DNA from 3 places in the Micromonospora sp. L5 genome. Region 3 is predicted to be linked to each of the others. Evidence: riboswitches for the same ligand, from Rfam matches in the RefSeq annotation. Region 3 holds a riboswitch; each other region holds the start of a gene.

Region 1 (3,169 bases), 1.6 Mb from region 3:
CCGCGATCCGGTGGGCCGGTGCGGCGTACCTCATCGTGCTGGGCCTGCGGGCGCTGCGCGGCACGGGCCGGCCCGGCGCCCCGGCGGACCGGCCGGACGGCGGTGCCGGGCGGGCGTTCCGGCGCGGGCTGCTGACGAACCTGCTCAACCCGAAGATGATCCTGTTCAGTGTGGCGTTCCTGCCGCAGTTCGTCCGGCCCGAGGCGGGCCCGGTGGCGGCGCAGCTGGTGCTGCTCGGCGTGCTGTTCGTCGCGGTGCAGCTCGCCGTGGACCTGGCGCTCGGGGTGGGCGCCGGGCGGTTCGCCAGGCGGTGGGGCGACAGCCGCTGGTCACGGCGCGTCGACCGGCTCTGCGCTGTCGCCTTCGTCGCGCTCGGCGTCCGGCTGGCCGCCGGCTGAGGCGTACCGGGGCGAGTGGCGGAGCGCGGTGGGGCGTCGGCAATGCCCGGGCCGGTTGATCGACTCCATCACGCCGAAGTGGCGGCATCAGAAGTGCTCCGACCCCGCCACCTCGGCGAACTGGCGATGATCATGAGGCCGGTCCCGGTTCGGCTCCGCCGGCGTCCCGGACGCGGGCGGCCGCTCGCGGTCCAGGTGCAGGCGCAGCAGCACCCAGCCCAGCGACACGGCGCCGATGAACACGTACGCGGGCTGGGTGCCGAACGTGTCCCAGCAGGTGTGCAGCGTGACGGCGGCGGCGAAGGTGAGCAGGAACGCCGCCAGCTTCCGGCCGCCGGGCGCGGCGGCGAACGTGAACAGCGCGGCGGCGGTCAGCCCGGTCCAGGCCAGGTGCGCGGCGGGCGCGGTGAGACCGCGTACCAGCAGCGTCCGCTCGACCGCGCCGAGGTTGCCCTCCGACCCGACGAACGCGGCGAACGCGTAGCCCATGGTCTCCAGCGCGGCGAACCCGGTGCCGGAGGCCACGCCGATCACCAGGCCCTGCGCCGGGGACGGGTGCCGCCGCCACAGCAGCAGGATGCCGGCCGGCACGATCAGTTTGGCGGTCTCCTCGGCCAGGCCGACGAGCGCCATCGGCAGGACGCCGAGGCGGTGCAGGGTGCCGTACTCCAGCCAGCCGGCGGCGACCACGCCGACCACGCCGCCGAGGAGCGCGGCGACGCCGACGACGGAGCCGGGGACCGGGCGGCGGGCCGGCCGTCCCTGGGCGAAGGCCAGGAATGTGGCGGGCGCGACGCACGCGCCGAGCACGATCAGCGCCGGGACGAACGTGACGGTCCCGGTGCCGGCGAGTGTCTCCAGCACCAGCAGGTGAAGCCCGACGCCGACGAGCAGGACCGCCACCCACGCCCAGCGGCGTCCGGTATTCCCCATACCGCCGAGTATCGCGCCCGCCGGGTCGCGCCGGAATCGGGGGTAGGCACTGTGGACAGTGAGATCATTCCGACACGCCGACACGACATCTGGTGTTGCACGCAAGCCCTCACCGCCATATATGGTGGTGCCGCAGCTGGTTCGGCCGAGCCCTCCGGGGCGGGGCCGAGGCAAGAGGGAACCCGGTGGGAATCCGGGACTGCCCCGCAGCGGTGAGTGGGAACGACAGCCGTCAACAGCACTGGGCCACCGGCCTGGGAAGCGACGGCCGGTAGGCGACCGGCGACCCCGGTCGGGCCCGCGAGTCCGAAGACCTGCCAGCGCGCCGTACGCCTCCGCGTACGGCGGCCGGAGGTCGCGCGGGACGACCGACGCCAGCAGCCGGGCCGGCCGTGCGCCGCGCCCGTTGGCGTCTCCCGCCGTCTCCAGACGGTGACAGCGAGGAGAGGTCATGACTGTCGTGCAGGAGAGTCCCCCGTCCGGAACCGGCGGGTCCGAGACCCGCCGGCCGGCGATGCGGGTACGCAAGCGGGACGGCGACACCGAGCCGGTGGACGTCGGCAAGATCGTCCGGGCGGTCGAGCGCTGGGTCGCCGACCTGGACGAGGTGGACCCGCTGCGGGTGGCCACGAAGACGATAAGCGGGCTCTACGACGGGGCGACCACCGCCGAGCTGGACCGGTTGTCGATCCAGACCGCGGCGGAGCTGATCGGCGAGGAGCCGCAGTACTCGAAGCTGGCGGCGCGGCTGCTCGCCGCGTACGTGGACAAGGAGGTCCGCGGACAGGGCGTGGCGAGCTTCAGCCAGTCGATCGCCTACGCGCACGGGCTGGGACTGATCGGCGACGAGACGGCCGCGTTCGTGGCCCGGCACGCCCGCAAGCTCGACGACGCCGTGGACCCGGACGGCGACCTGCGGTTCGAGTACTTCGGACTGCGCACGGTGGCCGACCGCTACCTGCTGCGGCACCCGCAGTCGCGGCTGGTGGTGGAGACGCCGCAGTACTGGCTGCTGCGGGTGGCCTGCGGGCTGTCCCGCACCCCGGGCGAGGCGGTCGGCTTCTACCGGCTGATGTCCAGCCTGGCGTACCTGCCCAGCTCCCCCACGCTGTTCAACTCCGGCACCCGGCACACCCAGATGTCGTCGTGCTTCCTGGTCGACTCGCCGCGCGACGAGCTGGACTCGATCTACGAGCGGTACCACCAGGTGGCGAAGCTGTCGAAGTTCTCCGGCGGCATCGGCATCTCCTGGTCGCGGGTACGTGGCCGGGGCGCGCTGATCCGGGGCACCAACGGGCGCTCCAACGGCATCGTGCCGTTCCTCAAGACGCTCGACGCCGGGGTGGCCGCGGTCAACCAGGGCGGCCGGCGCAAGGGCGCGGCCTGCGTCTACCTGGAGCCGTGGCACCCGGACGTGGAGGAGTTCCTGGAGCTGCGGGACAACACCGGCGAGGAGTCGCGGCGTACGCACAACCTCAACCTGGCCAACTGGGTCCCCGACGAGTTCATGCGCCGGGTCGAGGCCGACGGCGAGTGGTCGCTGGTCGACCCGTCGGACGCCCCGGAGCTGCCCGACCTGTACGGCGAGGCGTTCGACGCCGCGTACCGGGCGGCGGAGAAGAACGCGGTGCGCACGGTCCGGGCGCGGGACCTGTACGGGCGGATGATGCGGACGCTCGCGCAGACCGGCAACGGCTGGATGACGTTCAAGGACGCCGCGAACCGGCTGTCCAACCAGACCGGTGAACCGGGCAACGTGATCCATCTGTCCAACCTGTGCACCGAGATCCTGGAGGTCAACGACGACGCCGAGACGGCGGTGTGCAACCTCGGCTCGG
Region 2 (3,169 bases), 190 kb from region 3:
AACGCGCAGAAGTGGACGTTCAGCGGCACGGCGCTCAAGAGCCAGAACAACAAGTGCATGGACATCGACGCCGGGTCCACCGCGAACGGGGCGGCGGTGCAGCTCTACACCTGCAACGGCACCGGCGCCCAGCAGTTCACCCTGAACGCGGCCGGAGACCTGGTCAACCTCCAGGCCGGCAAGTGCGTCGACATCAAGGACTGGAACGGCAACGACGGCGCGAGGCTCCAGCTCTGGGACTGCGGGGGCACGGCCAACCAGAAGTGGCGCAAGGGCTGACCAGCCATGCGAACGGTGGCGGGGGCCGACCGCGAGTCGCTCCCGTCACCGGCAGGCGACGGACGAGACGGCCGGTGACACGACGCCGCGCACCGAGGCGTCCATCGACGTTCATCCAACAGATCGATGTGCGTAAGCTCCGCCCGGTCAGATCTGGGGAACCTACCGAGGAGGTTCCATGGATCGTCGAGCAATGCTGCGGGCCACTGTCGTCGGTGCGGGCGCTGTCGCGCTGCCGTTCACCGCGTGGTCGGCGGCGTACGGAGCCCCGGCGCAGAACGCGGCGGGCCCCTACGGTGGGCTCCAGCCCGCCGACGCCAACGGCATCCAGTTGCCGGCCGGCTTCACCAGCTCGATCGTCGCACGATCCCGTCGGACGGTGCCGGGGACGTCGTACACCTGGCACGACGCTCCGGACGGTGGCGCCGTGTTCCCGAACGGCACCGGCTGGATCTACGTGTCGAACTCCGAGGTGTCAGCCGGTGCGGGCGGCGGTGCCTCACGCCTCGTCTTCGACTCCAGCGGCACCGTGGTCGGGGCGTCGCGGATCCTCTCCGGCACCAACAACAACTGCGCCGGGGGCAAGACACCGTGGAACACCTGGCTCTCCTGCGAGGAGGTGTCCCTGGGCCGGGTCTTCGAGACGTACCCCCTCGGCGGGACCGCCGTGGCGCGTCCCGCGCTGGGCCGGTTCAAGCACGAGGCGGCCGCGGCCGACCCGGTCCGCCGGGTCGTCTACCTGACCGAGGACGAGACCGACGGCAAGTTCTACCGGTTCGTGCCGACCACCTGGGGCGACCTCTCCGCCGGAACCCTCCAGGTCTTCCGCGCCGGTACGGCGACCTCCGGCACGTTCACCTGGGCCACGGTGCCCGACCCGGACGGCTCGCCCACCCCGACCCGGCAGCAGGTGTCCGGCGCGAAGACGTTCAACGGCGGCGAGGGCTGTCACTACGCGGATGACACCGTCTGGTTCACCACGAAGGGCGACAACCGCGTGTGGCAGGTCAACCTGGCCGCCGGCACGTACGAGCTCGCCTACGACGACAACCTGGTCAGTCCGGGCACCCCTCCGCTGACCGGGGTCGACAACATCACCGGGTCCACTGCCGGTGACCTGTACGTCGCGGAGGACGGCGGGAACATGGAGATCTGCATGATCACGCCCGACGACAAGATCTCGGTCTTCCTGCGGATCACCGGACAGAGCGGTTCGGAGATCACCGGGCCGGCGTTCACCCCGGCGGGGGACCGGCTGTACTTCTCGTCGCAACGCGGCACGACCGGCTCGTCCTCCGGCGGCATCACCTACTGCGTCACCGGGCCGTTCCGCCGATGACCGGCTCCCGGCCCCGCTGACAGTGACCACGCGGTGGAGGACGCCCGGTCTTCACCGGGCGTCCTGCCGGCCGTCACGGCACGTGTCCGGTTCCTGGCGCATTGACATCGGTGCTCCGGCCACAGCAGACTGTCGCGACAACTGAACCACCGCGTGTACGTGCGGGGGAAGACCGGTCGAAATCCGGCGCTGGCCCGCAACGGTAGGCCGCCCAGAGAGATCTGCGGCGGCGAGCCCGAATACCCGTCGTACGCGTGTATCCGCTCCCCACCCGTCGTGGCCCACGGGTCGGAGTCCCGGTCGACGCGGCGTTGCCGCGGTCGTCCGGGCTTTCGACGACCGCCGGGCCGGAAAGGCGCTTCCGATGGTCGTCCGCCGAAGCCGGCACCGCCTGCTCGCGCTCCTCTGCGGCGTACTCGCCGCTCTCACCCTCACCACACCCGCCGTCGCCGCCCCCGAGCGCGCCGCCCTCACCCGCCCGGAGGCCGCCGGCGGCTGGCTCGCCCGGCAACTCGTCGACGGCGAACGCTTCGAGGCGGTCTTCGACGGTGTCGCGTACCCCGACCAGGGGCTGACCCTCGACGCCGTGTTCGCCTTCGCCGCCACCGGCGTCGCCGACGACCACGGCGCCGACGCGCTGGCCTGGGTCGCCCGGCCGGACATCCGCGACGGCTACCTCGGCGACGGCGCCTCCGAGGCGTACGCGGGTGCGACCGCCAAGCTCGCCCTCGCCGTGCAGGTGCGCGGCGGCGACCCGGCCGACGTCGGCGGGGTGGACCTGATCGCCCGGCTGCGCTCGCTCCAGACGCCGGCCGGCAGGTTCAGCGACCGGTCCGCGTACGGCGACTACAGCAACGCGTTCAGCCAATCCTTCGCGCTGCTGGCGCTGGACCGTACGGCGGGCGGAGCGCCACCGGCGGCGGCCGCCTGGCTGGCCGGCACCCGGTGCCCGGACGGCGGCTACCCGCTGCTGCCCGCGCAACCGGTCTGCACGTCCGACGTGGACGCCACCGCGCTCGCGGCACAGGCGCTGCGCGCCGCGGACCGTCCGGCCGACGCCGCCGCCGGGCTGCGCTGGCTGGTGTCCGTTCAGCGTGCCGACGGCGGCTTCGCCAACGCGGGCGGCACGCCGAACGCCAACAGCACCGGCCTCGCCGCGCAGGCCCTGCGCGACGGCCACCGGCTGCCGGCCTGGGCGCGGGCCCGGGCATTCCTCGCCGGACTCCAGGTCGGCTGCGCCGGGGCGCCGGCCGACAGGGGCGCTGTCGACTTCGACGGCGGCGGCTTCGATCCGGCCACCGCACCCCGGGCGACCGCCCAGGCCGTCCTCGGTCTCACCGGGATCGGGTACGCCCGTCTGTCCGCCGCCGGCGCCGACCCCGGCGCACCGGCACTCGCCTGCCCGTGAACCCCTTCGCCGCGCACCCGATCACAGGAGGATCCGTGTTCCGTCATCGTTCCACAGTCCGCACCTGGCTGGCCGGCCTGCTGGCCGCCGTCGTGGCCGGCGTCGCGCTGACCGCAGTCGAGCCCGCGCCCCGGGCGGCGCAC
Region 3 (3,169 bases):
TGCTCCATGCGGCGGCGGGCCGCCATCGAACCGGACGCGTCCACGCACAGCAGCACGAGGTTCGACTCGCGCCCGACGGTCTCGGCCCGGCGCAGGTCGCCGGGCACGAGCGCGAGGCCGCGACCGCCGGTCAAGCCACCCCGGGAATGCTGATGCGGCGCCGCCGCGGTGATGGTGCCCGGCAGGTGCAGCCGGCCGTCGCCGGACGTGCGCCGCCGCTGCCCGGCGACACGGCCCTGCGGTGTTCGTGCCCGGGACCGCCGGCCGGCCTGACCGTCGCCGGTTCCTTTCACGACCAGCAAGCGGGCACGTGCGGGCTCGCCCGCGGATGCCATCGATGTGGCGGCCTGCCGTTCGGGCTCCGGTACGGGCGGGCTCTCGCCGGGAGAGCCGGGCACGTCCCCGGCCGATCCGTCGTGCCCGGTGTCGTCGGGCAGACCGCCGCCGGGACCGTCGGGTCCGGGGTCGGGGTCGTTGTGGCCGAGTAGGTCGTCCAGGCGGTCCTGGTCCAGGCCGGGCTCGTCGAAGGGGTTGCGGCGGCGGCGGTGCGGCAGCGCGAGACGGGCGGCGATGCGGATGTCCTCGAGTGTCACTCGCGTACGTCCCCGCCAGGCCGCGTGCGCCGCGGCGGCGCGAGCGGTGACGAGGTCCGCACGCAGGCCGTCCACGTCGAACGCGGCGCACAGCTCGGCGATCCTGGTCAGCGTCTCGTCGTCGAGCACGACACCGGCCAGCGAGCGCCGGGCGGCGGCCAGCCGGGTGCGCAGGGCTTCCTGCTCGCCGGCCCAGCGTGTGGCGAAGCCCTCCGGGTCGGCGTCGAATGCGAGCCGGCGGCGGACCGCCTGCACCCGCAGGACGGGGTCACGCGGGGCGGCGACCTCGACCGTCAGGCCGAACCGGTCGAGCAGCTGCGGGCGCAGTTCGCCCTCCTCCGGGTTCATCGTGCCGATCAACACGAACCGGGAGGCATGCTCGACCGAGACACCGTCGCGTTCGACGCTGACCCGGCCGGTCGCCGCGGCGTCGAGCAGCAGGTCGACCAGGTGGTCCGGCAGCAGGTTGACCTCGTCGACGTACAGCAGGCCACGATGGGCCCGGGCCAGCAGGCCAGGCTCGAACGCGACGACGCCGTCTCGCAGCGCGGCATCGAGCTTCAGCGATCCGGTCACCCGGTCGTCGCCGGCTCCGACGGGTAGTTCGACGAGGCGTACCGGCCGTTCGACGACGGGCGTGGGCACGTCGAACGGCCCGTCGGGGCAGACCGCCGAGGGATCGTCCGGGTCGATGGAGAACCGGTCGCCCGCATAGACCCGTACCGCCGGGAGCACCTCGGCGAGGCCGCGCACGGTAGTGGTCTTGGCAGTGCCCTTCTCCCCGCGGATCAGGACACCGCCGATGAGCGGATCGATCGCGACCAGGGTGAGGGCGAGAGTCATGTCGTCGGCGCCGACGACGGCACAAAAGGGGTACTGCGCTGGCATGTAGGGCTCCCGCTCGATCTGCCATGGCGGTCCACGACGCGGCATGCGCCGTGGATCGGATCGAGGCCGGTCTTCGGACTTCCCAGGTCAATGCCTGGATCACCGCAGCGGGCCCTGTGCCGGATTCTCACCGGCTTCCCAGATTCTCCCCGCGACCACGGTCGTGGGGCACCTCGAACCTGTGCATCACCATAGACGCCCCGGTGGCCGGGGCAAGGGCCGGTGGGCGGCTAGGGTGCATCTCCATGGAGGAGCGGGTGACCGTGGTGGGGATCGGGGCTGACGGGTGGGTGGGTCTGCCGGAGCCGTCCCGGGCGCTGGTGCGGGCGGCCGCGACGCTGCTCGGCGGGCGGCGGCACCTCGAGGCGGTGCCGCCCGTCGACGGCCAGCAGCGCGTGGCGTGGCCGTCGCCGCTGCGGGACAATCTGCCAGGTGTGCTCGCCTCCGCGCGAGGGCCGGTTGTCGTGCTGGCCTCCGGCGACCCGCTCGTGTCGGGTATCGGCACGACGCTGCTGGACGTCCTGGGCCCGGAGCGCGTGACGATCGTGCCCGGGGTCTCCTCGGTAGCCCTCGCCCGAGCACGTCTCGGATGGCCGGCCGAGTCCGTCACCACGGTCAGCCTGGTCGGCCGGGACCTACGGCTGATCGTGCCTGCGCTCTCGGCCGGGCGCCGGCTGCTCGTGCTGTCCAGCGACGAGACGACACCCGCGGCCGTGGCCGCGGTGCTGACCGGGCTCGGTTGGGGGCAGTCCAGGCTGGTCGTGCTCGGTGACCTCGGTGCCGCCGGTGAGTCGTGTACCGCGACCACCGCGGCCGGGTGGGACCTGAACGACGTGCCGCGGTTGAACGTTCTCGCTGTCGAAGCTCGCGGTGCCGGTCCGGGCTGGGCCTCGGGCGGCGTGTTGCCCGACGACGCGTTCGAGCACGGCGGGCAGATCACCAAACGTGACCTGCGGGCCAGTGCCCTGGCCCGGCTCGCGCCCGCGCCCGGTCAGCTGCTGTGGGACATCGGCGCCGGCAGCGGCTCGATCGGTGTGGAGTGGATGCGGGCCTGGCCGACGGCACGGACGATCGCGGTGGAGCCCCGCTCCGACCGGGCCGCGCTGGTGCACCGCAACGCCGCTGCCCTCGGCGTGCCGGGTCTGTGTCTGGTCGAGGGTTCGGCGCCCGGGGCCCTGTCCGGCCTGGACCGTCCCGACGCGGTGTTCGTCGGCGGCGGGGCCACCGTCCCCGGCGTGCTGGACACCTGCTGGGATGCGCTCGGCGCCGGTGGACGGCTCGTCGTGCACGGTGTCACCGCCGAGACCGAGGCGGTGCTGCTGAAGCAGCACAGCCGGCGCGGCGGTGAACTCGTCCGCCTGCACGTCGAACGCGCCGAACCGCTCGGCGGCTTCACCGGCTGGACGCCCGCACGGGCAGTCAGCCAGTGGTCCATCGTCAAGGGAGATTCATGACCGTCCATTTCGTCGGGGCCGGGCCCGGCGCCGCCGACCTGCTCACCCTCCGCGCGGTACGCCTGCTCGAGTCCGCCGACGTGTGCCTGTACCCGGGCACGTACCTCGACGCCGAGGTGCTGGAGCACTGCCGTGACGACGCCCGGCTGATCGACACCCAGCACCTCGACCTGGACCAGATCACCACGCACCTGGTCCAGGCACACGCCGACGGGTCCGAGGTCGTACGGCTGT

The links. A riboswitch is a leader RNA that binds a small molecule or an ion and turns the genes downstream of it on or off. The one in region 3 is predicted to bind cobalamin.
Region 1: it holds a riboswitch for cobalamin, as region 3 does, so the genes downstream of both, ML5_RS28675 (ribonucleoside-diphosphate reductase subunit alpha) here and ML5_RS21470 (magnesium chelatase subunit D family protein) in region 3, are expected to answer to the same signal.
Region 2: it holds a riboswitch for cobalamin, as region 3 does, so the genes downstream of both, ML5_RS22320 (peptidase) here and ML5_RS21470 (magnesium chelatase subunit D family protein) in region 3, are expected to answer to the same signal.

Annotation. Positions count from the first base shown of each region.
Region 1 is NC_014815.1:6,226,663-6,229,831, forward strand. Features, by position in the region: gene ML5_RS28665 (LysE family translocator) at 1-398, shown strand, start outside; gene ML5_RS28670 (PrsW family glutamic-type intramembrane protease) at 486-1,331, opposite strand; cobalamin riboswitch at 1,452-1,668, shown strand; gene ML5_RS28675 (ribonucleoside-diphosphate reductase subunit alpha) at 1,783-3,169, shown strand, end outside.
Region 2 is NC_014815.1:4,771,939-4,775,107, forward strand. Features, by position in the region: gene ML5_RS22310 (beta-1,3-glucanase family protein) at 1-279, shown strand, start outside; gene ML5_RS22315 (alkaline phosphatase PhoX) at 458-1,618, shown strand; cobalamin riboswitch at 1,748-1,884, shown strand; gene ML5_RS22320 (peptidase) at 1,983-3,026, shown strand; gene ML5_RS22325 (hypothetical protein) at 3,062-3,169, shown strand, end outside.
Region 3 is NC_014815.1:4,577,042-4,580,210, forward strand. Features, by position in the region: gene ML5_RS21470 (magnesium chelatase subunit D family protein) at 1-1,481, opposite strand, end outside; cobalamin riboswitch at 1,528-1,672, opposite strand; gene ML5_RS21475 (bifunctional cobalt-precorrin-7 (C(5))-methyltransferase/cobalt-precorrin-6B (C(15))-methyltransferase) at 1,727-2,935, shown strand; gene ML5_RS21480 (cobalt-precorrin-4/precorrin-4 C(11)-methyltransferase) at 2,932-3,169, shown strand, end outside.